3 regions of the Lysinibacillus sp. GW247-5R2A genome follow, and region 2 is predicted to be linked to each of the others. Evidence: riboswitches for the same ligand, from Rfam matches in the RefSeq annotation. Region 2 holds a riboswitch; each other region holds the start of a gene.
What was found. A riboswitch is a leader RNA that binds a small molecule or an ion and turns the genes downstream of it on or off. The one in region 2 is predicted to bind thiamine pyrophosphate.
Positions count from the first base shown of each region.

Region 1: linked by a shared signal. The riboswitch ahead of thiC (phosphomethylpyrimidine synthase ThiC) and the one ahead of AC07YC_RS04675 (ABC transporter substrate-binding protein) in region 2 are both predicted to bind thiamine pyrophosphate.
Region 3: linked by a shared signal. The riboswitch ahead of thiM (hydroxyethylthiazole kinase) and the one ahead of AC07YC_RS04675 (ABC transporter substrate-binding protein) in region 2 are both predicted to bind thiamine pyrophosphate.

Region 1 covers NZ_JBWKZL010000014.1:11,537-21,974, reverse strand. The annotation lists gene AC07YC_RS19420 (S-layer protein) at 1-1,564, opposite strand, end outside; gene AC07YC_RS19415 (methyl-accepting chemotaxis protein) at 1,819-3,921, shown strand; gene AC07YC_RS19410 (AEC family transporter) at 4,232-5,161, shown strand; TPP riboswitch at 5,229-5,343, shown strand; gene thiC (phosphomethylpyrimidine synthase ThiC) at 5,490-7,268, shown strand; gene AC07YC_RS19400 (catalase) at 7,477-8,982, opposite strand; gene AC07YC_RS19395 (helix-turn-helix domain-containing protein) at 9,290-10,438, opposite strand, start outside.
Region 2 covers NZ_JBWKZL010000002.1:207,983-218,420, reverse strand. The annotation lists gene plsY (glycerol-3-phosphate 1-O-acyltransferase PlsY) at 1-294, opposite strand, end outside; gene parE (DNA topoisomerase IV subunit B) at 831-2,807, shown strand; gene parC (DNA topoisomerase IV subunit A) at 2,804-5,242, shown strand; TPP riboswitch at 5,366-5,476, shown strand; gene AC07YC_RS04675 (ABC transporter substrate-binding protein) at 5,632-6,627, shown strand; gene AC07YC_RS04670 (thiamine-binding protein) at 6,629-6,922, shown strand; gene AC07YC_RS04665 (ABC transporter permease) at 6,919-7,692, shown strand; gene AC07YC_RS04660 (ABC transporter ATP-binding protein) at 7,667-8,416, shown strand; gene AC07YC_RS04655 (TatD family hydrolase) at 8,406-9,155, shown strand; gene brfA (ribosome rescue factor BrfA) at 9,216-9,392, opposite strand; gene AC07YC_RS04645 (solute symporter family protein) at 9,485-10,438, opposite strand, start outside.
Region 3 covers NZ_JBWKZL010000006.1:128,146-138,583, forward strand. The annotation lists gene AC07YC_RS11150 (M24 family metallopeptidase) at 1-145, shown strand, start outside; gene ald (alanine dehydrogenase) at 286-1,401, opposite strand; gene AC07YC_RS11160 (universal stress protein) at 1,804-2,253, shown strand; gene AC07YC_RS11165 (class I SAM-dependent methyltransferase) at 2,312-3,241, opposite strand; gene tpx (thiol peroxidase) at 3,331-3,834, opposite strand; gene AC07YC_RS11175 (RDD family protein) at 3,972-4,601, opposite strand; gene sppA (signal peptide peptidase SppA) at 4,614-5,627, opposite strand; gene mbcS (acyl-CoA synthetase MbcS) at 5,812-7,395, opposite strand; TPP riboswitch at 7,583-7,681, shown strand; gene thiM (hydroxyethylthiazole kinase) at 7,768-8,535, shown strand; gene thiD (bifunctional hydroxymethylpyrimidine kinase/phosphomethylpyrimidine kinase) at 8,523-9,347, shown strand; gene thiE (thiamine phosphate synthase) at 9,337-9,978, shown strand; gene AC07YC_RS11205 (alpha/beta-type small acid-soluble spore protein) at 10,052-10,270, opposite strand; gene thiI (tRNA uracil 4-sulfurtransferase ThiI) at 10,423-10,438, opposite strand, start outside.

The DNA.
Region 1 (10,438 bases), on a different contig from region 2:
CAGAGAAATAATTATTAGATAAAAACGTTTCAGCGTATGATACGGCCGAGTCGAAAATGTACCATTCCATATACGTTGTCCAATTGGTATTAGATGATAAACCCGATCCATCCTCTGAAACAGTCACATATATCCCTTTTGCCTGATTAACAAGCGTTTGTAAGCTGTATTTATTACCATAATAATAATTATTATTATACTTATAAGCGCTCTTATAAGTCCAAATAGCATTGTTTAAGTTATTGATAGCGCTGGTAATATCAGTTTGAGTAGCGTAATAATTATTAACAACTGCTTGAGCAGTTGAAACGGCGGAATCTATAGCGTTTCTCTCAGCTTGTGTTGTCCATGGATTATTATGGTAAACATCTGAGCCCCATGAAACCGTTACATACTGAATTGAATTGATTAAAGATTGAAGAGTAGCTTTATCGCTATTGCCGTAGCTATAGCCATATTTTAAGCCGTACTTTTGAGCAGTTTGATAGACGGATAAAGCATTTCTGTATTGAGCAATAGCATTCTTTACTTGTTCTTGTGAAGCGCTATTGTTGTTTGCTACAGCTCTGGCGCTGGCCACAGCAGAATCAAAAATATTACGATCAACCTGCATTGTCCATTTGTCAGTTGTTAAAATATCGTATCCATTGATAGAAACCTGTACGTAAGGGGGGGATGCTAGTAGCGTAGTTAGCTCTTTTTTATCAATAACAGGTAGGATAACGGATACGCTTTTATTGTCCACTTGTACTTTACCCACCTGGTGTCCAGAATTTAATGCTACTTTTGATCCGCCTTTGACAATGATTTGTTCAATTTTACCCTCGCCGAAAAGGTTGAAGTTTTCCTCTACAGTGATCGTTAGCTTTTCCACATTTGCCTTCAACTCAAAAGTAGGAACTTTACCTCCTATATCAATTTTAGAAAGCACTTGGTCAGAAGATATATTCACCTTCGTACGTGCTACATTGATAGTAGATGATTTCATATCTCTTAGCGTAACATACAGCCAGTCATTCTTCTTTATAATTAATGGTTTTAGTGTAATCGTATCGCTCACAGAAACGTCATCAAGTGTAATAGCTTTTTTTACTCTGTTTGTAATGATTAGCTGACCATCAATCGTTATGTCATGTATGTTTACATAATCTGCGTTCACAGTAACATCACCAGAAACATGAGCGTGACCCCCATCAAAATATACTGATTTTTTGCTCGTACCAGCTTTATTTAGTGTTAATGATGTCACATCAATAATTTGCTTGTTTTTTACGACAATGGTGGCCGATGCATTCGTTAATGCTGTCTTGTTTGAATGATCAAAAAGGGGCTTTAAATCATTGTGGATTCTAAATGTACCGTTTGATGTAATGACCGTATCATTTGTAATGTTTTTAATCGTTACGGCATTGCCCACCACTTTTTTTGTTGCTGCAACTTGAAATTGTGCTTCATATAAGCTTGATTGATTTAGGGAAGAAGAGGCTTGTGCAGTAGACACTGGTAATACTAGTGTCGCTGTCATCGCCGTGGCTATTAATGTTGATAGCGCTTTATTTGTCATGCAAGTCACTCCAATCATTTTATCTAATAGATAATATACCATATTTTACTATAATTTAGTGTTTTAAGTGTATGTTTTACTAATTGGTGCAACTAGAATGAGTCATAAGTACTTTGAAATATATAAGAAAAATCTATTAATATGCCTGTATTTTTATCTATAATTATGTAAATTTCTACTTTATTCGCTAAATATTTTATTGAGATACGACCTTCCATCCATTATGATTATTTATAAAAATGGGGGTGTTTGTGATGAAGAAATCAAGAGGAATTGCAATGAAACTATCTTCCCTAATAATAGGATTGTTTCTAGTATTATTTTTATCCTATACAGTGACAACGGGGATTATTATAAAAAAGCAAAGCGTTAAAGATGCAGAGTATGGAACATTGCAAACGGCTGAATCATCAGCGGCTATTATGAGCGAGCGCTTTAAAAAAGCCAATACAACATTACAAACAACGAAACGGATCGTTGAAAGTATGGAGAAGAATAAGACGCTATCTACCAAAGGTGTTTTAGACATCATGGAAAATAATTTAGCCAATAATGATGATTTATTAGGGGTAGGAGCTATCTTTGAACAGAATTCTCTTATTGTAAACCCAAATGATGAGGCTACATTGGTAGATTCCAAAAAACGTTTTGGACCATACTTAAGTAAAAATGGTAATGAAATAACGACCACTCTTATTGAAGGTGTAGATGATAAAAATGTATCCCAATGGTACTGGGTGCCAAAAGAAGAGGGACGGACCGTTTTAACGGAGCCCTATGACTATAGTGTAAATGGTCAAACCGTACTAATGACCACAATTTCTGTACCATTAGTCAATACTTCAGGGAAGTTTTTTGGTGTATTGACGGCGGATGTGTCAATAGATTATTTAAATGAGCTGACAAAGTCTGTTGCTCCAGAAGGCGGCTATGCGGCAATTATTACAAATAACGGTGTACTAACAGCTAACAGTTTCGGTAAAGAGCTGGATGGTCAAAATATGCAAGACGACCCTGCTTGGACAAGCATAAGTAAGACAATGGAAAACGGCGAGCTAACAAGTATGTACATAGAGTCTAATGAACTAAAGGATCAAGCTTATAATGTGTTTGCTCCAATGATTTTAGAGGACATTGACGAAACTTGGACCGTTCAAATCGTATTAGCTGAATCAAAAATTTTAGAAACATATAATCATGTATTTGTATATACGATTATTGCATCCATTATAATGGTAGCCTTGATGACTGCTGCAAGTGTACTATTTATTTACAAACAGTTAAAGCCGCTCAAGTTTTTACGTGCTTCAATTGAAACAGCAGCAGCAGGAGATTTAACACAAAAAGTAGAGGAGAAATATATTAAACAAGATGAAATTGGGGCAGTAGCATTGGCCTATAATAATATGTTAGAAAAAACTAATAGTGCTATTAAAGCCGTGTTAAACTCCACGACTCTATTGAACCAATCTTCTAACCAGGTCCATGAGGCGTTTACTGAAATCGTGTCCTCAAGTCAAGAGGTATCAGTAGCCATTAATGAAATTGCACAGGGTGCATCGAAGCAATCAGAGGATACTGAAGAAACGAACTATCGTATGATGAATTTATCGGAACAAATAGATGCCATTACTGCACTTTCGAATGAAATGGATGATTTATCCAACAAGACAAATGTGACAACAGAAAAAGGCATGCAAGAGGTTCAAAGTTTACATGAACATAATATAGAGACGAATGAGATGAACGGCCGTATTCAACAGCAAATGGAATCGCTAGCCTCTAATATTGCCAATATTAATCAAATTATTGCCTCCATTCAAAGTATTACGGAGCAAACTAATCTATTAGCTTTAAATGCAAGTATTGAGGCTGCACGAGCTGGTGAGCATGGAAAAGGTTTTGCTGTCGTGGCGGAAGAAGTAAGAAAATTGGCAGAGCAATCAAAAACTGAAACAGAAATTATTAAAAGCACGGTAGAAAGTATTTTAGAAAATTCTCAGCAAACAGTTGCAGTCATTGCATCTAATGCAGACTTAATGCAATCTCAAAATGAGTCCGTACAAAGCACGCAATTGGCCTTTAAAGATAATAGTGATTTGTCACGAGCAATTGCAATTTCTATTAGAGAACTAATGACACAATTGTCTACTATGTTAGAGCATAAAAATCAAGCGATTATGTCCATTCAAAGTATTTCGGCAATCTCAGAGGAAACAGCGGCCTCTGCTGAGCAAGTAAGTGCCTCTGCAATGGACCAACAAGCTGAATTGCAAAAAGTGGCAGAGTCTATGCAAAATATGAATGATATCTCTAATGAACTGCAAGAGGTTGTTAATCGATTTAAGCTTGCGTAACGAAAAAGGCTACCTAGAATCTAAAGGTAGCTCAGACTGTTGATAAAGGGAATCGAGAAGTTCATGCTCGATTCCCTTTTTATTTATACTTCATGAAAAATAGTTCTTTGCTGCCCAATTATATTTAGGTGATTCTTACATGGTGTACATTGTTGTCTCGTTCATTGATTTGATTTTTTGCATCTTTTAATTCATAGGAACAAGGCGTGTCCCATCCGTAGTGGAAGTCAACGGTTTTAATTATGAAAGTAAGTGGCATTGACCTAGTGCATGATCGACACTACTATTAAAAGGGAGGGGGGACATCAATATGGTGTATCTTGGAATGATTTTCTTTCAAATTGTCGCACCTATTTTAGTATTACTTGTACTAGGTGCTATTCTACAAAAGAAATTTCGCTTTAATTTAAAAGCATTATCACAGCTTATTACATATTGTTTTATGCCAGCCGCTGTATTTATTAATTTATATGAGACGAATATAAAGCTGTCTGTTCTAGGAGAAGTCGGATTGTTTGTTGTACTTTTTATCGGTAGTCAAATGCTGCTTAGTCACTTTTTAGCGAAAGGGCTTGGCCTCGCCAAAACTGAGGCGGCTGTTTTTAAAAATAGTGTAGTACTCATTAACTCTGGGAACTATGGGATTCCCGTAGCTCAAATGATTTTTGCCACTCAACCTATTGGTGTAGCCATCCAGGTTATACTCGTTATCTTTCAAAACATGACAACATATACGTATGGTTTATATAATTTAATTTCCTCTACTAAATCGGGCATGACGATTTTTAAGGACTTTATAAAAATGCCTATTATTCATGCTTTAATAATCGGAGTGGCCATGAATTATTTTGATATTGGCATTCCGCAGTTTATTAAAATACCAATAGATCATGTAGCAGATGGTTTTATTGCCGTTGCATTAATCACGCTAGGCGCCCAATTGTCTCAGCTGGAGATCAAAACGATGTTTAATAAAACAGTATTCGTCAGCTGCTTCACACGATTATTTATAGGACCAGCCGTGGCTTTAGTCATTATCTATGCGCTGGGTTTAGATGGGGTTGTGGCACAATCATTATTTATAGCGAGTGCTTTTCCCACATCCCGCAACAGTTCAAGTCTAGCATTAGAATATGATGTAGAGTCAGCAACAGCCGCTCAAACCGTTTTATTCTCAACCATTGTGAGCTGTATAACGGTCACGATTGTGATTTATATTGCGGATGTATTGTTTACCTAATAGAAAATATTTTTAATGATATCTTCCATCTCTTAGCAATATCTGCTACACTAGCATCAAACTGAATAGTATTAACTAGGGGAGTCTGATGAGTCAGGCTGAGAGGGAAACGCATAGAGGTTTCTTGACCCTTTGGACCTGATCTGGCTCATACCAGCGTGGGAAAGTTAAGAAGCTATTGCCTATTACGTGCAATCAATAGACCCTTTACATTCATGGCCGGATCCAATTATTAATTTTGGATTCGGCCTTTATTTATTGTATTTGATTGTTGGGTGAGCTAGATTCGGTCCTTGCTTAAAATACATTTAAGGGAGAGAAGTAGCTCATGTCAGCAATTAGTGAAAAGAACATTACGATTATGTCTAACTTTGAAGGAAGTAAAAAGGTTTATGTGGAAGGATCTCGTCCAGATATTTTAGTACCCATGCGTGAAATTGCATTAAGTCCGACAACTGGTAGCTTTGGAGATGAAGAAAATGCCCCAATTCGGGTGTATGATACGAGTGGGCCATATACAGATCCGGCCTTTCATGTGGATATTACAAAGGGCTTACCTGCTTTACGAAGTACTTGGATACAAGAGCGAGGGGATGTTGAGGAATACGGAGGGCGTACGATTAAACCGGAGGATAATGGTTTTCGTCGCGCTGATGATCCACGTATCCATGAAAATGTCTTTCCGGAACTGGTGAGAAAGCCTTTACGTGCAAAAAAGGGTGGAAATGTCACACAGCTTCATTATGCTCGAAAAGGAATTATTACACCTGAGATGGAATTTGTAGCGATACGCGAAAATATGGACCCAGATTTCGTACGTTCAGAGATTGCAGCAGGTCGAGCTATTATGCCTTCCAATATTAATCATCCAGAGGCAGAGCCAATGATTATCGGTCGTAACTTCCATGTGAAAATTAATGCGAACATTGGAAATTCAGCTGTATCATCCTCGATTGCAGAGGAGGTCGAGAAAATGACATGGGCTACACGCTGGGGTGCTGATAATATTATGGATTTATCAACTGGCAAGCATATTCATACAACGAGAGAATGGATTATTCGAAATGCTGCAGTACCCGTTGGGACAGTACCAATTTATCAGGCATTAGAAAAAGTGAATGGTGTGGCTGAGGATTTAACGTGGGAGGTGTACCGTGATACGCTTATTGAACAAGCGGAGCAAGGGGTAGATTATTTCACTATTCATGCAGGTGTCCTTTTACGTTATGTCCCTCTTACAGCAAACCGTGTAACGGGCATTGTGTCTCGAGGTGGATCCATTATGGCGCAGTGGTGCTTATACCATCATCAAGAGAACTTCCTCTATACTCATTTTGAGGAAATATGCGAAATTATGAAAGCTTATGATGTAGCCTTCTCATTAGGAGATGGCTTACGCCCAGGGTCAATCGCGGATGCTAACGATCAAGCACAATTCGCGGAGCTGGAAACATTAGGCGAATTAACGGAAATCGCATGGAAGCATGATGTTCAAGTAATGGTGGAGGGGCCAGGTCATGTTCCCATGCATTTGATTAAAGAAAATATGGACAAGCAATTAGAGGTTTGTAAGGAAGCTCCCTTCTATACATTAGGTCCATTGACAACAGATATTGCGCCAGGTTATGACCATATTACATCTGCTATTGGAGCAGCAATGATTGGTTGGTTTGGTACTGCTATGCTCTGCTACGTGACACCGAAGGAACATTTAGGTTTACCTAATCGGGAGGATGTGCGAGTAGGGGTTATTACTTATAAAATTGCTGCACATGCTGCAGATTTAGCAAAGGGTCACCCAGGTGCACAGCAACGGGATGATGCACTGTCCAAAGCGCGTTTTGAGTTCCGCTGGCGCGATCAATTTAACCTTTCTCTTGATCCAGAGCGTGCAGTAGAATATCATGATGAAACATTGCCAGCAGAAGGAGCCAAAACGGCTCATTTTTGTTCAATGTGCGGGCCTAAATTTTGTAGCATGAGAATTTCCCAGGATATTCGTAATTATGCTAAGGAAAAGGACTTAAATACAACAGAAGCCATCCATGAAGGTATGAGGGAAAAGTCAGCGGAGTTTAAAAAGGCAGGTAGTCAAATCTACCAATAATAATAGTGCGAGGCTTGTGTTTATTTACTAGACACGAGCCTTTTTTATGTTGGCTTTACGACTTAATAGGGGAGATGAAAAAAAGGAATATATGCCTTTGCAATTAGAAGGGAACGCTTGAGCCTAGACGAATACAAAAAAGCTCCATGTGAATTATACATTCACATGGAGTAAAAGTTGGATTTGGATATCAATAATAAGTGGAATATTAAACGTTTGTTGGTTGTTTTACGTATGGATTTGTAAGATCCATACCTTCTAATGAAAGACCCATTGCTTTTGCGACACCTTCACCATATGCTGGATCAGCTAAATAGCAGTGAAGAATGTGACGGCGTTTGATGAATTCCTCAACAGAAGCCATATCATTAGCCGTATTTTCAAATAGACGTTGTTGTTCTTCCGCAGTCATTAGGCGGAAAAGTTTACCTGGTTGCTCGAAGTAATTACTATCGTCTTCACGGAAATCATGAATTCCTGCATGACCATCGATGCGTAACTCAGGCTCTTTATGGTCTAAATTATGTTCCCATTCACCATAGCTATTTGGTTCATAGCCTAGTGTTGATCCAAGGTTGCCGTCAAAACGCATAGAGCCATCTCGGTGGAAAGTACGGAATGGACATTTTGGTGCGTTAACAGGAAGCATATAGTGGTTTACACCTAAACGGTAGCGTTGTGCATCTGCATAGGCAAAGATACGACCTTGTAACATTTTATCTGGTGAGAAGCTAATACCAGGGACGATGTTAGATGGTGCAAAGGCAGCTTGTTCCACTTCTGCAAAGTAGTTGTCCGGGTTTTTATTTAACTCAAACTCACCTACAGGAATTAATGGGAAATCTTTTTTATACCATACTTTTGTTAAATCGAATGGGTTGTATGGTAGCTCACGAGCTTGCTCCTCTGTCATAACCTGAATATACACTTTCCATTTAGGGAAATCGCCATTTTCGATGGCTTCATATAAATCACGTTGTGAAGATTCACGGTCTTGACCGATTACCTCAGTTGCCTCATCACCTGTTAAATTTTTAATGCCTTGTTCTGTACGGAAGTGGAATTTAACCCAAACACGCTCATTATCAGCATTGATAAAGCTATATGTGTGAGAACCAAATCCGTGCATATTACGGTAACCAGTTGGAATACCACGGTCGGACATTACAATTGTAACTTGGTGAAGTGCTTCTGGTAATAGCGTCCAGAAATCCCAGTTAGAATTAGCGTTTTTCATATTTGTACGTGGATCACGTTTGACCACGTGGTTTAAATCTGTAAAGTGTAGTGGATCACGGAAGAAAAATACTGGTGTATTGTTTCCTACTAAATCCCAGTTGCCTTCTTCAGTATAGAACTTAAGGGCAAAGCCGCGGATATCGCGCTCAGCATCTGCTGCACCACGCTCACCAGCAACTGTGGAGAATCGTGCGAACATATCTGTTTTCTTGCCCACTTCTGAGAAGATTTTAGCTTTTGTATATTGAGTTATATCGTGCGTTACAGTAAAAGTACCAAATGCACCTGAACCTTTTGCGTGCATACGACGTTCAGGGATTACTTCACGATTGAAGTTTGCTAATTTTTCAACTAGCCATACATCTTGAAGTAATAGAGGGCCGCGTGGACCTGCTGACATAGAGTCATGGTTACTTACTACTGGAGCACCACCTGCTGTTGTAAAACGACGGCTACGATCATTTGCGTTTGTCATATTAGTTACCTCCTGAAAATAATGTAAGTCAAACTCTTCGTCTATAACTATAACAAATATAAAATAGAATTGCTAGTACATTATAATAATTATCGTTAAAGAATTTTTATAGGAAGATATAAAATATAAATATATGCAGCGAAGAGCCTATTTATGCTTATTCCTCGTCCTAAATTTGTTGTTAAATAAACTATGTATAAACAGTATTTATACTGAAAATGAAAAGAAGTATAAGAGTTAATACCCATAACACAAGCCTTTATTGAAAATGAAAACAACTAATTGAAAATTATCTGCAACGTTCTTTTTAGTTTTTTCGGTATCGATGAGGGGTCATACCGATTTGTTGTTTAAATATTTTAATAAAATAATTCGGGTCATCAAAACCGTTTAAATGAGCAACCTCACTAATTGCAAAATCTGTTTCTACTAGCATCTTACTAGCGTTTTGAATTCTAAATTGTTGTATATAGCGCTTAAATGGCAAACCTTGTTTCTTCGAAAAAATCGTACTTAAATAATTGGGGCTGATCCCAAGCTTACGGGCGACAAAGGGAAGAGACAAGGAACTATCTTTAAATTGCTGATCAATAATTTCTAAAGCGAGCTCAACATAATCAGCTCTTTTCTCCATGCGGGCTTCACGGGCTAGCTCTATTAATCTCTGAGTGAAAGAAATAATGCCATTGAGAATCGTATAAAAAATAGGATGCTCAATAATTAAATGAAATAGCTGACGGTAGTTTTGTTCAATGACTGCTTTTTCGTGTAGTTTATATTTCAACATAAAGCGCCGAATTTGTGCTAACACACTTGTTAGATGGATGCGTAGGTCATCCTGCTCGTAATAGATGCCTTCATTAGAAAGTCGATATAAAAATGTTTTTACAGCTTCGAGATTACCCTCCTCCAGGCTACTTATTAATAATTGTTGTTCCTCTGGTGTTAGTAATGGATCGAAGGGCTGTATTTCAAATTGTTTACTTGCGTAAAAAATATGACCGAATCCTTCATAAAAACTTTGATGAAGTGCACGCTTTGTTAATGTATACATATTTTTAATGCTTGTAATCGGTCCGTCATATATCCCGATATTTAAAGAACTATTGCTAAACAAACGCCATTCCTTCATAAGAGTACGTACATCCTTCTCTACCAGCTTTATGTCTTGCGCTTGAAAAAGGCAGACGATTCTATTCGATAAAGGATAGGTCTTCATATGGAAGTGAATAGATGTTTGTTGAAGCCAATTGTAAAGCTTGTTATAGGTCTCAGTGTGCTCAGGTTCAATTATTGTAAAGTGAATGCCAGTTTCAATAGAGTTTGATTTCGTATCCAAAAATAAATGATTATAAAATGATTCATTTGCAGCCTCCTGCGCAGTATCTGTAATTTGTGGTGAGCGCAAGGAAATTCCTGTCAGTTTTTGCTTTAATACTTCTAAATCAATGGGTTT
Region 2 (10,438 bases):
GATTGGAAACATATGACCAATCACTGCAACAAGACCTAGGATTAAGGAATGGATAGAACTGTCTGAGAATATTGGAAGTGCAGCTAGTAAGACAGCGGCAGTCCCTTTTAGAACATCCATCACAGTCACAACAATACCAGCTTTTTTTCCTAATGTTCGGAACGTATTGGTTGCTCCAAGATTACCGCTTCCATGTTCTCGGATATCGGTATTATAAAAAATTTTACCTATCCATAGCCCTGAAGGTATAGAGCCGATTAGATAAGCACATAAAATAATAAGTCCATTGATCATAGTTGGACTCCTTTCATTCATAGTCCATCACTTGGTACTAATAGTTTGTAACAAGTATTTTACACTTTTTCTTGCTAATCTACAATGTTATGAAGGAGATTTCGTAAGGAGTCTTGAATTCAATACAAAAGAAACTAAAGTAAGTTAGAGATAGGCTTTTAGGCATGATTGATGAAAGAACGAAAAAATTCTTTATTAAAATATAGGCAAAAAGGCAATTTTGTCATTCGTTCATTCCTTTGGTAGAATAGAAGTCTAACTTTATTCATTTACATGACATTGACGCATCAACTATATTGCAACTAAATAAGCTACGATGCGTCAGGTGTTTACGGATACTAGTGGTAGTCTGTCTTGCTTAAATTCCAATTTTAAGCAACTGTTGAAGATGTTTACTATTTAAAGTGTATATTAAAACTGTGAGCAATTTTTAAAAATTTAATTGGACCTGTCGCTAACTATTGACAGGAAATGCTATTATTATTAGGATGAGAACATAAATAGAACAAGTGTTTGTTTTTTGGAGGGGAATTTTTTTGACGAATAAACAGTCACCTAGCGTCTATAATGATGACGCTATACAAGTATTAGAAGGATTAGAAGCGGTGCGCAAACGACCAGGCATGTATATCGGTTCCACAGATGGCCGTGGACTTCATCACCTTGTGTATGAAATCGTTGATAATGCGGTGGATGAAGCATTGGCTGGCTTTGGATCTCATATTATTGTCAAGATTCACAAAGACCAGAGTATTAGCGTACGCGACTTTGGCCGTGGAATGCCAACTGGTATGCATAAGATGGGTAAACCTACTCCTGAAATTATTTTTACCGTCCTTCATGCAGGTGGTAAGTTTGGACAAGGCGGTTATAAAACGAGTGGCGGCTTGCACGGTGTAGGTTCTTCTGTCGTGAATGCGCTATCAACATTTTTAGAAGTAACTATCCATCGTGATGGTAAGAAATATCGCCAGCGCTTCGAGCATGGTGGACATCCAGTGACAACACTTGAAGAAATTGGTCAAACGAAGCAGACAGGTACGCTTGTTCATTTCCTACCTGATGAAACGATTTTCTCTGTTACAAAATATAATTATGATACGTTAGCAGAACGTTTAAGGGAGTCAGCTTTTTTATTAAAGGGCTTAAAAATTGAATTAATTGATGAGCGCGAGGAAGGCAAAAATGATGTGTTCTTTTATGAGAACGGCATTGAAGCTTTCGTTGCGTATTTGAATGAAGAGAAGGATGTTCTTCATCCTGTGAAGTATGTGGAAGGTATTCAAGATGATATTGAAGTAGAGTTTGCCTTCCAATATAACGATGGTTATTCTGAAACGATTTTGTCGTTTGTTAATAATGTCCGAACACGAGATGGCGGTACCCATGAAACCGGTGCAAAAGCAGCTCTGACGCGTGTCTTTAATGAATACGCAAGAAAAATTGGCCTATTAAAGGATAAGGATAAAAACTTGGAAGGAACGGATATTCGAGAGGGCTTAGCAGCTATCGTATCTGTCCGTATTCCAGAGCACTTATTACAATTTGAAGGACAAACAAAGGGCAAGCTTGGTACAAGTGAGGCTCGTTCAGCAGTAGATAGTGTGGTGTCTGAGCAAATTTTATATGTGCTAGAGGAAAATGCTGAATTGTCAGCGTCCCTTGTGCGTAAAGCGATTCGTGCGCAGCAAGTACGTGAAGCGGCTCGTAAAGCTCGTGAGGATGCGCGAAATGGTAAGAAAAACAAAAAAGGTAGTACGATTCTGTCAGGTAAATTAACGCCTGCACAGTCACGAAATGCGGCGAAAAATGAATTATATTTAGTCGAAGGTGATTCAGCGGGTGGTTCTGCAAAACAAGGTCGCGATCGTACTTTCCAGGCAATACTACCACTGCGCGGGAAAGTGATAAACACGGAAAAAGCCAAGCTCCAGGATATTATGAAAAACGAAGAGATTTCAACGATTATTCATGCGATTGGTGCAGGTGTTGGTACGGATTTTGCAGTAGAGGATTCAGCCTACAATAAAGTAGTCATAATGACCGATGCTGATACAGATGGCGCTCATATACAAGTATTGCTATTAACGTTCTTCTACCGTTATATGCGTCCCCTCATCGAGGCTGGTAAAGTCTTTATTGCGTTACCGCCACTTTATAAAGTTTCTAAAGGGACTGGCAAAAAAGAAGTAATTGAATATGCTTGGACAGAAAACGATTTACAAAAGGCCATCAAACAAGTTGGAAAGGGTTACATATTGCAGCGCTATAAAGGTCTTGGTGAGATGAATGCAGACCAGCTATGGGATACAACAATGAACCCTGACACACGTACATTAATTCGTGTCACAATCGAGGATGGTGCACGTGCAGAGAGACGTGTCACGACATTAATGGGCGATAAGGTAGAGCCACGTCGTAAATGGATCGAAGCCAATGTAGACTTCGGTATGGAGGATGATGCTAACATTTTAGAAAATGAATTCATCCAACAAGAGGAGGGCCAAGCATGAGTAGCACAGAAAAGTTTCAAGATTTACCTTTAGAAGAAGTAATGGGTGACCGTTTTGGTCGCTATAGTAAATATATTATTCAAGACCGCGCGTTGCCAGATGCACGTGACGGTCTTAAACCTGTACAGCGTCGTATTCTATATGCGATGTTTACAGAAGGTAATACACAAGAAAAACCTTTCCGTAAATCGGCTAAAACAGTCGGTAATGTAATCGGTAATTACCATCCACACGGAGATAGCTCTGTTTATGAGGCGATGGTACGTATGAGTCAGGATTGGAAAGCTCGTCATATGCTCATTGAAATGCATGGGAATAACGGTTCAGTTGATGGAGATCCGCCGGCTGCCATGCGTTATACTGAGGCAAGACTATCTGCGATTGCGGGTGAAATGTTACGAGATATCGGGAAGAAAACGGTTGAATTCGTACCAAACTTCGATGATCAGGATATGGAGCCAACCGTATTACCAGCCCGTTTCCCAAATTTATTAGTAAACGGCTCTACAGGGATATCTGCAGGTTATGCAACAGATATTCCACCTCATGCACTAGATGAAGTGCTAGATGCTGTATTGATGCGCTTAGACAAGCCTACTGCAACAGTGGATGAATTGATGACAGTACTCAAAGGTCCTGATTTCCCAACGGGCGGTATTATTCAAGGTGTGGACGGTATTAAAAAGGCATATGAAACAGGGCGCGGTAAAATTATTGTCCGTGCGCAGGCTGTGGTGGAACCTATTAAGGGCGGTAAAGAGCAAATCGTTGTTACCGAATTACCATACGATGTGAATAAAGCGAATCTTGTAAAAAAAATTGATGAGCAGCGTGTAGATAAACGCCTTGAAGGGATTGCAGAAATTCGTGATGAATCTGACCGTACAGGGTTACGTGTCGTAATCGAGCTGAAAAAGGATGTTCCTGGACAAGGGATTTTACAGTACTTATTTAAAACAACAGATTTACAAGTAGCTTACAATTTTAATATGATTGCGATTCATAATCGTCGACCAACGATGATGACATTGCCCTTATTATTGGATGCGTATATTACTCACCAAAAAGAAGTGGTGACAAATCGTTCTATATATGATTTACAAAAGGCAAAGGATCGTTCACATATCGTAGATGGCTTAATTAAAGCATTGTCTATTTTAGATGAAGTCATTGCGACAATTCGTTCTTCTAATGATAAGAAGGATGCCAAGCTCAATTTACAAGCAAAGTTCGATTTTACTGAGGTACAAGCAGAGGCGATTGTGAGCCTGCAATTATATCGTTTAACGAATACCGATATTACAGAGCTCCGCCAAGAACAGGATGATTTAAATAAATTGATTGCCAAGCTAGAAGGAATTTTACAAAGCGAGGCCAAGCTAATACGTGTCATTAAACAAGAATTACTAGATATTAAAAAACGCTTCACAGAGCCACGTCGCTCGAGAATTGAACAAGAAATAGAAGAAATTAAAATTACATTAGATGTCCTTGTTCCAAGCGAAGAGGTTGTGGTGACTGTTACGAAAGATGGCTATATTAAACGCACATCTACACGATCCCATGCCGCTTCCAATGGTCAGGATTTTGCGATGAAGGATTCCGATTACTTATTGTATGAAGCAAACTTGAATACGCAGCATCATCTATTGTTATTTACAAATAGAGGGAATTATATTTATCAACCAGTCCACGAATTGCCTGATATTCGTTGGAAGGACCTTGGTCAGCATATTTCTAGTATTGTGCCAACAAGTGAAGATGAATCAATTATTGCAGTCTATGGCTTTGAAACATTTGAACAACCAAATACGTATATTTTAACTGCTACGAAAGATGGACAAATTAAACGTTCACCGCTCGCAGATTATGCAGTGACGCGTTACTCGAAGCCGATTAAAACCATGAATGTTAAAGCGGGCGATGCAATGATTTATGCATCGTTTATGACGGATAATGTGGAATTACTTTTAACAACTGATACGGCGTATGCTATTCGATTCCCTATCGAGGAATTACCAGTTACTGGTGTGAAAACAGGCGGCGTTAAAGGGATTACGTTAAAAGATGGAGAAGCTTTAGTAGGGGTCAATGTTCTACAGCCAGATGAAACACAATATGTCGTTATTGTGACACAGCGAGGGGCTGTCAAGAAAATGAATGTCGCAGAGGTAGAGGTAGCAGGTCGTGCCAAACGTGGCCTTAAAGTCCTAACAGAATTAAAAGCAAATCCTCACCGAATTGTCGCTGTGATTCAAGCGACAGACGATGAGCAGGTTGTGATTGAAACTGAAAAAGGCGTCCAAGAATTTATTGATGTTCATGCATTGACGCGTGCTGACCGCCATTCTAATGGTTCATTTAAAGTGGATATTGCCACAGATGGAGCCATTTCCCATGTCTTAACGGCCAAAAAAGAACAAAAACCAAGCTAAAATCATGCCCAGTCTCTCTATAGTAGAGCTGGGCTATTTGTTGGAGTGGAACAACTATCCAAAAATAGCATCTTGTCATTTACGATCAACTATGGGTATAATAATCATCGAAAAGTTCATAGCGAAAGAATGTAGGGGGGCTAGTTATGGCTAGCTGAGATTGTGTCCGATAGACACTGACCCTTTGAACCTGATTTGGCTCGTACCAGCGTAGGGAACATCTATTCAAAAAAGCAAAAGTTTTGGAGATTGATTGTAATACGTCTGGGAGGAATCCTAGGCGTTTTTTTGTTTTTCAAGCAATATCTCACCAACCGTATATTACGCTTTCTTCTGGTGACAACATTCATTCATGAACACTTTCATATTACAAACTGGGAGGACCTAGCATGAAAAAATGGTTATTTATTCTATTAGCTGTACTATTGACGTTAGTAGGTTGTAGCGACAAGGAGGACAAGCAGGCTGCTGATACAAAGAAAAAGGTGTCAGTGGTTCTCGATTGGACACCAAATACGAATCATACAGGATTGTATGCTGCGAAAAAGCTCGGATATTTTGAAGAACAGGGCTTAGATGTTGATATCATTATGCCAGGAGAGGCAGGAGCCGATCAGCTCGTAGCTTCAGGTAAGGCAGAATTTGGCGTGAGCTATCAGGAGGGCATTACACAGGCTCGTGTTCAGGATGTGCCACTTGTCTCAATAGCGGCCATCATCCAGCATAATACATCTGGATTTGCTTCTATAGCATCAAAGGGTATTACATCTCCAAAGGACTTTGAAGGAAAAACGTATGGTGGCTGGGGAGCGCCACTCGAGCAAGCAGTATTACAATCATTAATGCAAAAAGAAAATGCTGATATTAATCAATTAGATATTGTCAATGCAGGAGATTTAGATTTCTTCACAATGATGAAAAAAGATATCGACTTTGCTTGGATTTATTATGCTTGGACAGGAATTGAGGCAGAGCTTCGTGGGGAAAAGATTAATATGCTGTATTTAACAGACTACAGTGATCAGTTAGATTACTATACACCTGTTTTAGCAACTAATGAAACAATGCTTCAAAACAATCCAGACATCGTCAAAGCTTTTGTTGCGGCTGCATCGAAGGGCTATGAATATGCCATAGAGCATCCGAATGAAGCTGCTGATATTTTACTAGAAGCAGCCCCAGACTTAGATAAGGAATTGGTGCATAAAAGCCAGGAGTGGTTGGCTGATAAGTATCAGGATGACGCTAAACAATGGGGTGAGCAAAAGCTTTCTGTATGGGAAAACTATGCTAAATGGATGTCGAGCAACAAAGTATTAGAGGGCGAATTTGATGCTAAACAAGCGTTTACGAATGAGTTCTTACCGAAAAAGGAGGCCAATTAACATGGCAAATTCATTAATCAGTGTCCAAATCATTCCGAAAACAGAAAAGTATGAGGATGTCATTCCTTATGTAGATGCGGCCATTGCAGTTATTGATGCATCTGGTGTGAAATATGAGGTTCATCCACTTGAAACAACGATGGAGGGTGAGCTTACAACGCTTCTTCAAATCATTGAAAAAATGAATAGTAAGATGGTCGAGCTAGGAGCCATTAATGTCATTACACAAGTGAAAATTTTATATCAACCAAATGGAATTACAATGGCTACATTAACGGAGAAATATCAGTCATGAAACGGGCATTACAAAAGGGAAGGACGATAATTTTTATCGCCTTCCTCTTATTCATATGGGAGCTTGTTGTGCATATCGCTGATGTTCCTCCTTGGCTCCTTCCAGCACCGAGCATAATTGTAGTAGAAGGCATTCAATCGTATCAGACGTTCCTGCCACATGCTCTGGCTACTGTGCAATTAGCTTTACTAGGACTTGCTATTGGAGTTGGCTGTGGTCTAACAGTGGCAATTGTTTTGCATCGTTATACGTTCATTCGGTCGTTATTTTATCCAATTCTCATTATGTCGCAAAACATACCTATTCTTGTATTAGCACCGCTGCTTATTATTTGGTTTGGCTTTGGCTTATTACCAAAGCTCATCATTATTTGTCTAGTGTGCTTTTTCCCTATTGTCATAGCGGCAATGGACGGTTTTCGTCAAACAGCACCCGAGTTAAAGCATTACTTTGAAATGATTGGTGCAACGAAGGCCCAAACGTTTTGGAAGCTAGAATGGCCACATGCCTACCCAGCTGTTTTCTCAGGTGTAAAAATTGCTGCAACTTATAGCGTAATGGGGGCAGTCATTGCAGAGTGGCTTGGTGCAAAAAAGGGAATTGGTGTATACATGACCTTAGCACAATCCTCCTTCCGTACAGATCGAGTGTTTGTCGCAATTTTTGCGATTGTCTTGTTAAGCTTATTGTTATTTAGTAGTATTCGTTTGCTTGAAAAATTAATGGTAAAGGGGAGAGGTTATCATGCTCAGCATTCAAAACATCGCTAAGTCCTTTAATAGTCTACATGTTCTTGATACTATTTCCTTTGATGTCAAGGATGGTGAGTTTGTAGCCATTGTAGGTCCATCCGGCAGTGGTAAAAGTACCCTTTTTCAATTAATTGGTGGGGTCTCTTCGGTTGATCAAGGGGAGATTTTATTAAATGGAGAGGATATCCAACGTAAACGAGGAACAATTGGCTATATGCCACAGCAGCCCTGTCTACTGCCTTGGCGTACTATTTTAGAGAATGTAACTATAGTTGAGGAATTGCAGCAAAAGCCTAATGTTGAACGTGCAAAGGGGTGGCTAGAAAAGGTAGGACTTGCTTCCTTTAGCAATGCTTATCCAAACGAGCTATCTGGAGGGATGCAACAACGTGTATCCTTCATCCGTGCCATTGTCAGTGATAAACCTATTTTATGTCTAGATGAACCATTTTCTGCGCTCGATGAATTTACAAGATTGGAAATGCAGGCATGGCTACTGTCCATTTGGGAAGAACATCGGAAATCCATCCTATTTGTCACACATAGTATTGAGGAAGCACTCTTTTTAGCAGATCGTATACTTGTTTTATCGAAACGGCCTGCAACGGTGAAAAAAGAAATCATTGTGCCGTTTGAGCGTCCTCGCAAAGAAGAAATTCGTCATTCGGCCACATTCACAGCCTTGAAGCAACAGTTATTCAAGTATTTACAGGAAGAAAAGGGGGATTTGCATGTTGATTGATGCCCATATCCATTTGGATCAGTATAAGGACGTAGAAATACCATCTATCTTGGAAGAAGTAGAGGCATTAATAGCGGTGAGTATGCAGCTATCCTCCTGTCAAAAGACATTAAATTTAGCGAAGGTCTATCCCAAAGTGAAGGCAGCTTTTGGTTTCCATCCGGAACAACCTTTACCGAGTGAAATAGAAGAGAAGGCTTTATTTGATTGGATTCGTTCCCATAGTGATGAGATGATAGCAATCGGTGAGGTCGGTTTACCCTATTATTTAAGGCAAGAACAAGCTTTGGATGTTCGTCCGTATGAGGCTTTATTGGAACGATTTATCGTATTGGCGAAGGAGTTGGACAAACCGATTGTATTGCATGCTGTGTATGAGGATGCTACCGTTGTGTGCGATTTACTAGAAAAGCATCAGCTTCGTCAGGCACATTTCCATTGGTTTAAAGGGGACGAGGTAGTTGTGAAACGCATGATTCAGCAAGGTTATTTTATCTCCATTACACCTGATGCATTGTATGAAGAGGAAATTCAACAGTTAATTCAAATCTACCCGATTGAATTGATGATGGTTGAAACAGATGGTCCATGGCCGTTTGAAGGTCCATTTACAAATAAACCTACGTCGCCGTGGATGATGCATTCGACGATTGAGGTAATTGCAGCTATTAAGGGATTGTCTATACAAGAAGCGGCTCAAATTATCACTCAAAATACGACAAACTTTTATCGACTTTAAACTAATTTTGTAAGTAACACTTATGTTTTCTACAATAATAAAAGCAGTATAGGATACAAATTAATTATCCGTATACTGCTTTTTATGTTTAGTAAAATCCTGCTTCAATTTCTCTGTCTTTGTTTTGGTAGTGCGTTCATGTGTACTGAAGGAATTGGATTGGCGATTTTTCTCTACATCCTTGCCCACAGTTCTTTTTATATGCATCCGCTTCTTTTTTGCCCTAGATTGAGCCATTTTCATTCCCTCCTTTTAACCATTATAGTAACGAAAATGAAAGAAAAAGTAAAACCTCGTAAGCAAGAACTTACGAGGTTTATGATATAGATTTAGTGAGATACGTCCTGTACAGAAATACCTGTGTTTGCTTTCACGTCAACTTCACGATATTTTGCATCATCAGTTTCTTTAGAAAGTAATGTGCCGATGAAACCACCAAGGAAACCAAGCGGTACAGAGATTAGGGCAGGGTTTGTTAACATAATTAACGGATCACCCACGAAAATCGCCTTGCCTTCAACTGGATTCCATACGTTTGGTGACATAGCTACTAATACTAAAGCAGAGATTAAACCTGTTAACATCGCTGTAACAGCACCAGCTGTATTAAAGCGTTTCCAATAGATTGTGTAAATAATAACTGGAAGGTTTGCAGAGCCTGCAATACAGAATGCTAAAGATACTAAGAACGCAACGTTTAATGTTTGTGCACCAAGTGCTAATAAAATGGAAATTATAGCGATTGTAATCGAACCGATACGAGCTGCAAGAACCTGCTCTTTTTCAGTAATTTTACCCTTTTTAATGATTTGCCCATAAATATCATGTGATAGGGCAGAGGCACCTGAAAGTACAAGACCTGCTACTACCGCTAAAATTGTTGCGAATGCTACCGCACAAACGAATGAGAATAGAATGTCGCCACCTAGTGCTTCTGCAAGAAGTGGGGCAGCCATATTACCAGCAGCGTTAGCCGCAATAATATCTTCTTTTCCAACGAATGCTGCTGCACCGAAACCTAAGAAAATTGTTAAAACGTAGAAAATACCTACAATCCAAGTAGCCCAAATAACAGATGAACGAGCCGTTTTTGCATCTTTTACTGTGAAGAATCGCATTAAGATATGTGGAAGACCCGCAGTACCTAATACTAAAGCAATTAACATGGAAATTGTGTCAAGTCCATTTGTATATTTTAGACCTGGGTTTAAATATGCGGCACCACTGTCAGTTGCAGTAGTCATTTCTTTAAACATTGTTGCAATACTGAAGCCAAACTCTTT
Region 3 (10,438 bases), on a different contig from region 2:
AATGGAAGAGGGCATGGTCTTTACGATTGAGCCTGGAATTTATAAATCAGATGTAACAGGTGTACGTATCGAGGATGATGTTGTTGTAACAAAAGATGGTGTGGAAGTATTAACAAAATTCCCGAAAGATTTAATCATTCTATAAGATAAAAAGGAAGCATTCAAATACCTTCCTGTCTTTTTACTCCATTGAACTATGATCTTTACTAGAGAAATATTTGGAAGAAAAATAACAAAATCCTTCGAGAGTGAATTTCTCGAAGGATTTTTTATTTTTACATGTAATTATTGAATAAGCTCATCCACATTTACATATGGAAGTCCTTGTGAATCTGCAACAGCTTTATATACTAGTTGTCCATCTAAAGTATTAACACCTTTTTTCAGTGCAATATTGTCTAGGCAAGCTTGTTTATAGCCTTTATTCGCAATTTGAAGTGCGTAAGGAATTGTATTATTTGTTAAAGCAATTGTTGATGTACGTGGTACTGCTCCAGGCATATTCGCAACTGCATAATGTACAACGCCGTGTTTTACGTATGTTGGATCATCATGTGTTGTGACACGATCTGAAGAAGCAAAAATACCGCCTTGGTCAATAGCTATATCCACTACTACAGAGCCTGCTTGCATTGATTGAATCATTTCTTCTGATACAAGCTTTGGTGCTTTTGCGCCTGGAATTAATACGGCACCAATTACTAAATCGGAAGTTTTTACAGATTCTGCAATATTATAAGGATTAGAAATCAATGTTTGAACATCACGACCAAACATATCTTCTAGTTGGCGTAAACGTTCAGGGCTTAAATCGATAACTGTTACGTCTGCTCCCATACCAACAGCGATTTTCGCAGCGTTAGTTCCTGCGATACCACCACCAATAACTGTTACTTTACCGCGTTGTACACCTGATACGCCGCCAAGTAAAATACCTTTACCAGCATGATTTCTCTCTAAGAACTGTGCGCCGATTTGTGTAGCCATTTTACCTGCTACTTCACTCATCGGTGTTAATAATGGTAGTGAACCATTTGCTAATTGAACGGTTTCGTAGGCAATCCCTACAACCTTTTTATTTAAAAGTGCCTGAGTCAATTCAACTTCTGGCGCTAAGTGTAAGTAAGTGAATAAGATTTGACCTTCATAGAAGTAATCATACTCAGAAGCTACAGGCTCTTTTACCTTCATAATCATCTCTTGTGACCAAGCTTCTTTAGCCGTTTGCACAATATGGGCACCAGCTGCAATATAATCAGCATCCGTAAAGCTTGATCCTAAGCCTGCTCCAGTTTCAATGTACACCTCATGGCCTGCATGTGTTAAAGTAACAACTCCTGCCGGTGTCATTGCTACACGATTTTCATTGTTTTTAATTTCCTTTGGAATACCAATTTTCATAGTTTCCTATCCCCTTCCATTACGTAAAAAATCAGCATCATTTATGTAATTAAAAATTGATGCACCCCTTGCAATTCCATATTACCAAACAAATAATAAAAAAGCTTTAATTAAAATAAATACAAATAAAATTTCTAACATTTCCAAAATACAAAATATTTAAACGGTGATTTCACATAATAAATTATTATATTTATAAAATAAAAAGGAAAATTATAGTGATATATACTCCTCCATTACGAAAGCCATAATTACGTTTACACGTTGCTAATAGTGGGAATTAAGTAATTATATTTTCTTCATGAAATGCCTTCACATTTTCATAATTTTTCTTCCGGAAAGTATTTCCTTTAGAAAATCATTTGGTATAATCAACATATACAAATCAGGGAGGTTTTTCAAATGGCTAATCATTATAAAAGCATTGTGGTTGCAGTAGACGGTTCTAAGGAAGCTGAATACGCTTTTCGTAAATCAATTGACGTGGCGAAGCGTAATGAGGGTTCTGTATTAAATTTAGTGAATGTTATTGATACACGTTCATTCGCTGCAATTGAAGCATACGACCGTTCCATTGCAGAGCGTGCTCAAGCATTCTCTGAAGAACTATTAAATGGTTACAAAAAGCAAGCTGAGGATGAAGGTATCGCAAACGTTAACCTAATCATCGAATATGGTTCTCCAAAAAATATTATTACTAAAGAGCTTTCTAAAATTGTAGACGCAGATCTAATCATTTGTGGTGCAACAGGTCTAAATGCAGTAGAGCGTTTCCTAATTGGTTCAGTATCTGAAGCAATTGTACGTTCAGCTAATTGTGACGTTCTTGTCATCCGCACACCTGAAAACTAATCAGCAATACATAAAAAGGTATCCTACTGTAGGATACCTTTTTGAATTCTATGAGCAATTACTTGCCCTCTTTCCACATTTTCACTTTTTCAAAGAATAAAGCAAGTGCCTGTTTGTTTTGTATATTTGGTACTTTTGCTAAAAGCACTTCTTTAGGTGATTTACATTCCTTCGATTGCTTTTGCAAGATGACAATGCTCTTTTCTAATGATTTATTGGCAAACATGGAATCAGGTAGTTGAATAATCGCTTGAATCCAAGCATGCTTTTGAATGTATTTATGCAGTTGCTTAGACTGCTCTGAATCAAAAAGATGTGATGGCGCAAGGAAAAATAAGTAGCCACCTTCCTTTGTATAATTCATAGACTGCTCAATAAATAAATGGTGGGCATAGCTCATTCCCTCAGGCGCGCACAATTCATATTCAAGGGCAATTTCTTCATTCGGATAATAACCAACTGGTAAATCACATACTATTGCATCAACAGGATTTGCCAATAAATCTTGTAAGGCATCCTGACGATATAAAGAAATCGGTTGCTCTGTTAAATCAGCTGTAGCTGCAGCCAAACGTATAAGTAGCTCATCTACCTCTACACCAGTAGCCTCCACTTTACCATCCAATAAATTCATAACTGTTAGTAATAAATTTCCCGTACCTACTGCTGGATCCATAATCGAAATTTTGTCATGCTCAAGTCGTTCAGCAAAGATTTGTTCAACAAAATAGCCCACTAATAATCCTAACGTATCAGGCGTCATTTGATGGTTTGGTTGAGAACTTTTACGCATTCCTTTTAGAATGGCAATTTGAATAGACTTGCGGATATCCTCTTTTGTCGCATCCTTTTGTGAGAAATCCACTTCTCCATCCAGCCACGCCTCTAGCCCATCTAGTAACCCCTCTAACAAAGTTGTATTGTGTTCTTTTTCGATTTTTTCAGCATGCTCATTTAGCATAGCAAATAATTTCTCGATGTTTTCCATAGATAACTTCCTTTCAAGCAGAAAAGAGCCGTGACAAACACTCGTCACAGCCCCTTTGTCTAGTATTATCTTAGCCTAAAAGCAGGCCATTATGCTAGTGCTTTAACAGCTTCAATAGCCGCTTCATAGTTTGGATGGTCTGTTGCCTCAGGTACATACTCAACATATGTTACTTTATTGTTTGCATCCACAACAAATACTGCACGTGTCAGAAGACGTAATTCTTGAATATACACGCCATAAGCCTCACCAAATGAAAGGTCGCGGTGATCAGATACTGTTTGAACAGCATCAATACCTGCTGCCCCACACCAACGTTTTTGAGCGAATGGAAGATCTACAGATACTGTATAAATTACTACATTATCGCCTAAGTTAGCTGCTTCTTCATTGAAACGACGTGTTTGCGCATCACATACACCAGTATCTAATGATGGTACTACACTAAATAGACGAATTTTCCCCTCTGAATCTTTTAATGTTACAGGTGAAAGGTCATTCGCTAATACTGTAAAATCTGGTGCAGAATCGCCCACCTTTACTTCATTACCTACTAGTGTCACTGGACCATTTTTAAATGTTACTTGTGCCATATAAACGCCTCCTAATCTTCATATGTACATAATATTACTAAATGAAGGGAATTAATTGCAACTAAGATAGCTTACTTTCTTCTAAGTGTTAACAAGTCATAGAAAAGACCGTCTCTTCATTTGAGACAGTCTCTTGTTTATTGTTCATTTTTTTCTTCTTCTAGTTTTTCTAGCTCAGGTTTTCCCACTTGTTCACTAGACACTATATGCTCTTCCTTTTTCTCTATAGAAAGTGGTACCAAGTTCTTTTCAATATAGACTTTCTCATGCACCACTGTTGTATCGGCGAAATAGTCATGCAACCCTTGATTGTCTGGCAAAATAACTACCAAAATATAAAGAGGCATCACAATATTATTAATAATACGCCCAATCCATTCACGGAATAACACATCTGACCAAGTAAGGTTAGCATGCTTTAATGAAATAACACGTAGCCCAAATACCATCTTCCCTAGCGTTTGACCAAAAAATTTCGTCATAAGGACAAAATAACTGTAATAAAGAATCGCCGATATAATGGAGATTGGAGCATACCAAACTGATTCTGATAAGGACCAGTCCATTAAATAAAAGATAGGGTTAATGAGTATGCCAACTACAGCAGATACAATAAGCCCATCCAATAAAAATGCCCACAATCTGATCCAAAAGCCTGCCGTTTTTAATGTGTAGTTTTTTTGACTTGTTGAATCTTCCGTGCCATTGTTAAAAAAGCCAATTTCCATTGAGGGTGAACCTTGCATAACAACTTCATTGTTTGTCATTGAACTCCCTCCTTAATATTCACCGTATAAATACATCATTTTTGGTGCATTGTAATCTGTCATAATTTTCATTAGCATTTTTTCCTCTGCAGAAGGACCGAACATAGAGCCAATTTTCATACCAACATAAGATTGCCATCCGCCCATATCATAGGCATATTCAAATAATACAGCATCTTCTAGTCCAAAATCTGCGCGTAAGGCTGCAATGGCAGCTTCTTCGTCGCCAATTTCATCAACTAAACCGGCTTCAAGTGCTTTTGTACCGCCAAGGATACGACCATCCGCCACCTTCTTCACATCAGCTTCTGACATATTACGTCCTTGTTCAACGATATCTACAAATTCTTCGTATGTTTCATTGATCATATCCTGCATCATTGCTCGTTCTTCTGGTGTCACATCACGCATTGGACTTAGCATATCCTTATGCTCGCCAGATTTAAACGTTTCGAATTTGACACCTACTTTTTCAGCCAATGCTTGGTAATTAATAGATTGCATGATTACACCTATCGAGCCTGTTATCGTATCACGATGAGCAAATATTTTATCTGCTGGTGCTGAAATATAATAACCACCCGATGCTGCCATCGAATCCATCGATACATAAATTGGAATTTGTCGTTCTTCTTTAATTTTCAATAGCCTTTTATAAATTTCAGCAGATTCTTTTACCCCTCCACCCGGAGAGTTAACACTTAAAACAATTCCTTGAATCGTATCATCGTACAAAATATTATCCAATTGGTCTAGGAAGAATTGATGATCATATGCAACAGGCTGCCACAGTGAACTTGATCCAATATCTTGGATTGTTCCATCTACCTTTAAATAGGCAATCCTTTTATCATAATTATCTCCTTCAATGACATTTTCATATACATCTAGGTTATTTCCTGCCATTAAACTATCAAAATTACCTAGGAAATCTGCTTTAAATAGCGCAAAAATGGTATTAATCCCTAATGAAAATAGTAAAAGAACACCAGCCACTATTAATGCAACCCACCTTTTAACATTCATGTCTTTCCGCCTCCTTAACTCGTAATACGTATGACTTGCTCATTTGTTTCATTTTTTTGCAATAATATGCAAAAAGATTTATTCTATTTATTTCCTCATAATACCTTACCTAAAAATAAAAAAAAAATCAAAGTTCATTTCTTTGCATGAACTTCGATTTTCGACATTATTTCCTAGGAAATGATTATTGTACAAGATGTATTAATTCTTGTTCTCTTAATTCGACACGTCTAATTTTACCAGATGCAGTTTTGGGTAACTCAGTAACAAATTCAATAGCCCGTGGGTATTTATAAGGTGCCGTTAATGCTTTGACATGATTTTGAAGGGTTTGAATAAGCTCTTGATTACCATTAACACCATCATGAAGAATAATAAATGCCTTAACGATGTTCCCGCGAACTGTATCGGGACTTGCAATGACAGCAACCTCTTTCACAGTCGGATGCTTCATCAGCGCATCCTCTACTTCAAAAGGTCCAATCGTATAGGCTGAGGAAATAATAACATCATCTCCGCGTCCTTCAAACCAAAAATAGCCGTCCGCATCTTTATAAGCTCGGTCCCCTGTTATATACCAATCACCACGAAATTGTAAATTAGTACGTTCAGGATCATTTAAATATTTTTTAAAAAGTGCAGGTGTTTCTCGATGAACAGCAATATCACCTACTTCTCCTATAGCAACTGGCTCGCCAAAATCATCTACAATGTCAACGGTATTGCCTGGCGTAGGTTTGCCCATCGAACCAACTCTTGCCTCCATACCAACCATAGTTCCTACAAGAAGAGTATTCTCAGTCTGACCATAACCATCTCGCACTTGTAGATGGAAGGTGTCAAAGAATTTTTTAATGACTTCACTGTTCAATGGCTCACCTGCTGAAACAGCTTGTCGAATTGAACTGATGTCATACTCTTGTAAATGTTCAAGTGCTGCCATAAAACGATATTCTGTCGGTGTGCAACATAAGACGTTCATCTTAAATTTTTCAAGCAATGCTAAATATGTTGCAGCGTCAAACTTTCCTGTATAAACAAATGCAGTGGCACCGCTGCCTAAAATCGCGAGGAACGGACTCCAAATCCATTTTTGCCATCCTGGTGCTGCAGTTGCCCAGACAATATCATTTTCTTGTACTCCTAGCCAATGTGGGGCTGTTGTCCGTAAATGTGCATAGCCCCAGCTATGCGTATGAACAGCAGCTTTCGGGTTTCCTGTTGTGCCACTTGTGTAAGCTAAAAAGGCATGGTCTGTACTTTTTGTTGGTGAAGAACTTATGTAAGTTGTTGGTTGCTTTCGCATTTTGTCTACTAACGGCTGCCATGGTTCATGTGCATTTCCGATAACAAATTGCTGTATATTTTGTAAATTTCCTACTTGATCAAATTGCTCAATATAAGGCTCAAAGGCTACAACGGCTTTAGCATCAGCATGATGAATACGATACTCAATATCTTTTGCTCTTAGCATTTCAGAGCTTGGAATGATTGTTAAACCCGCTTTTAATGCAGCAATATAGACAATGTATGCTTCTACTGAGCGTGGTACCATCACTAAAATGACATCACCTTTAGTTAATCCATTTTTTGTAAAGACATGTGCCGCCTGATTCGCTCTTTCAAGTAAATGTGCGTAGGTGATAAATTGTACATCAGAATGCTCATCATAAATAATCAATGCATTTTTAGTTGAATCCTTTGCATATTTTTCAAATTCATCTGTTATGTTATACCATTCTGGTGCTACTAATTCTTGTCTATTCATGGCAAATGCCCCCTTTTGTTAAGACACATTATACTCCTTTCTTAGTATTTTCAATGGTTTACACTTGATTTAAGTAAAGTCATGACAACTATCATGCTTAGCTATATGGCATCAGTCACGTTTTGTCGATAGGAAAACTTGCTATTGAATACATATGAAAAGTATGGTACATTTTGGTCAACTAAAAGCAAGATTGCAGGGGGACTCATAAAGAGTTGAGAAGGTAAAACCTGACCCTTTGAACCTGTTAGTTAATACTGACGTAGGGAGCAATGAACATCGTTTTTTCAGATGAAAGGCTCTTTTTCGTGCATTTTTACGTAAAAAGGGCCTTTTTTGCATGCTTACGTCCACCCATAAAGGAGGACTACAATGATTTTTCAAACAATTCGTCAACAACAACCGCTTATTCACTGTATAACTAATTATGTCGTGGCTAATTTCCAAGCTAATGGTCTATTAGCATTAGGTGCCTCTCCTGTCATGGCTGATGATAGCCATGAGGTGGAGGAAATGGTCGCCATTGCAGACGCTCTTTTAATCAATATTGGTACACTAAATGATCGAACAAAAGAGTCGATGCTGTTAGCAGGAAAAAAAGCAAATACCCTTGCCATTCCTGTTATATTAGATCCGGTTGGCGCAGGTGCCACAGTTTATCGCAAGGAAACCGTACATCAATTACTTTCAGCTATACAATTTGCAGTCATACGCTGTAACAAGGGAGAGCTTGCGGCATTAGCCAATGTGGAATGGCAACAAAAAGGTGTTGATAGTGGTGAGGGATTTATTGTCATAGAGACTGAGGCTATATTATTGGCTCAACGCTACAACTGTCTAGTCATTGTTACAGGCAAACATGATTTTTTAACAGACGGTGTGCAGAGCCAATGGATTACTGGTGGAAATTCACAAATGACCGAAGTAACGGGTACAGGCTGTTTACTTAGTGCTATATGTGGAGCAGCCTACTCTTCAGGAGATGATCCGTATAGCCAATTAGCGGAAACACTGACATATTATAAAAAAGCAGCTGAGTTAGCATCTGCATTTACAGAGGATATTGGGGATATTCAAATTGCTTTGCTTAATGCCTTACATCGTCTTTCAAAGGAGGGTGAGGCTTCATGCATATTGTAACGACAATTGCAGGCTCAGATAGTGGCGGTGGCGCTGGCATTCAGGCTGATTTAAAAACATTCCAGGAATTAGGAGTTTTTGGCACCTCCGTTATTACAGCATTAACTGCTCAAAATACACTTGGTGTAATGGGGGTTTTCCCGATTGACGTTGACTTTGTTGAAAAACAATTTCATGCATTACTAGAAGATTTTTCGATTGCTGCGATTAAAACAGGGATGCTTTATTCCTCGGAAATTATTCAAGGTATTGCACACATTATTGACGATTTAAAAATCCCACTAATTGTTGATCCCGTTATGATTGCAAAAGGTGGAGAAAGCTTACTGCAGCAAGAGGCAATCGAGGCCATGCGCATGTTTTTACTACCCCTTGCTACAATTGTGACACCAAATATACCGGAAGCAGAGGCACTTACGGGAAGAAAAATAAATCAATTCTCTGATATGGAGGAGATTGCTCAATGCTTTTTCCAACTAGGTGTTCAATGTGTCATCATTAAAGGTGGGCATCTACCTAATTCGTTATATGCAATTGATTATGTATTTATAAAAAATGACAAATCATTTTCCATGCAGTCTCCTCGTATTACGACGAAAAACACACATGGTACAGGTTGTACTTTTTCAGCAGCCATCACGGCTTTTCTTGGTCAAGGTTTGACCATTGAAAAAGCTATTATCGAAGCTAAAAAATTTATACAATTAGCCATTATGCATGATTTAGCCATTGGTAATGGTCATGGCCCCACAAATCATTTTGCTTATCAGCTACATAAAGGTGCCTGCGAGGTGAAATTACTTGAAACGTGAAGATTTACAGCTCTATTTTATTATGGGTACAAGCAATGTTTCCCAACAGGAGCCTTTAGCTGTACTCGAACAAGCGCTGCAGGCTGGCATTACTATGTTTCAATTACGCGAAAAGGGTCCTTACGCATTAACAGGATTAGCTTATGAGCAATTTGCCCGCCAATGTCAAAAACGATGTCAACATTATCGTGTGCCGTTTATTATCAACGATGATGTGGATCTAGCGGTTCGACTTGGTGCTGATGGTGTTCATATTGGCCAAGATGATGAACAGATTGCCATTGCACGTAAAAAAATGGCAAACCGGCTCCTTGGCGTTTCTGTACATTCACAGGAAGAACTACAAACGGCTATTGACCATCATGCGGACTATGTAGGAATTGGACCTATTTTTGCCACAACATCTAAAAATGATGCACAGCCACCATGTGGCACTAATTTTTTACAGCAAGCTTCCAAATACCAACCTCACTTGCCTATCGTAGCCATAGGTGGAATAAATGGGACAAATGCTAATATTGTTTTGCAAGCTGGGGCTGATGGAGTTGCTGTTATTTCTGCTATCTGTGACAGTAAGGATATTGAACAAACAGTATCCATGTTTAAGTCTTTATTTCGCATAAAAAAATGATTGATAAACAAACTAAAACCAGTGCCTTTTACGGTCACTGGTTTTGAGTTTATAAATGCTTAGTTAGCATTTATTAGTTGTTGTTGTTTGGCATACCTTTTAATTGAGATTCTGCCATTTGTACAAGACGTTTAGTGATTTCACCACCAACGGAACCGTTAGCACGAGCTGAAGCGTCAGCCCCTAATTGAACACCAAATTCTTGTGCAATTTCGTATTTCATTTGATCAAGTGCTTGTTGTACACCAGGTACTGCAAGCTGGTTTGAACTGCGGTTGTTGTTTGAAGCCATGTTTCTCACCTCCTTGTGAATATAGAATGTGCGTTATTAGATTTTTAATACAAAAAAAATAAAGGTAAAATGTACCTCTATTGGCATTTGGGGAACTATACAAAAAAAGCCGTCTCAAATAAGCTATTTGAGACGGCTTTTGAAATTTTGATTTATAAAAGATCAGCA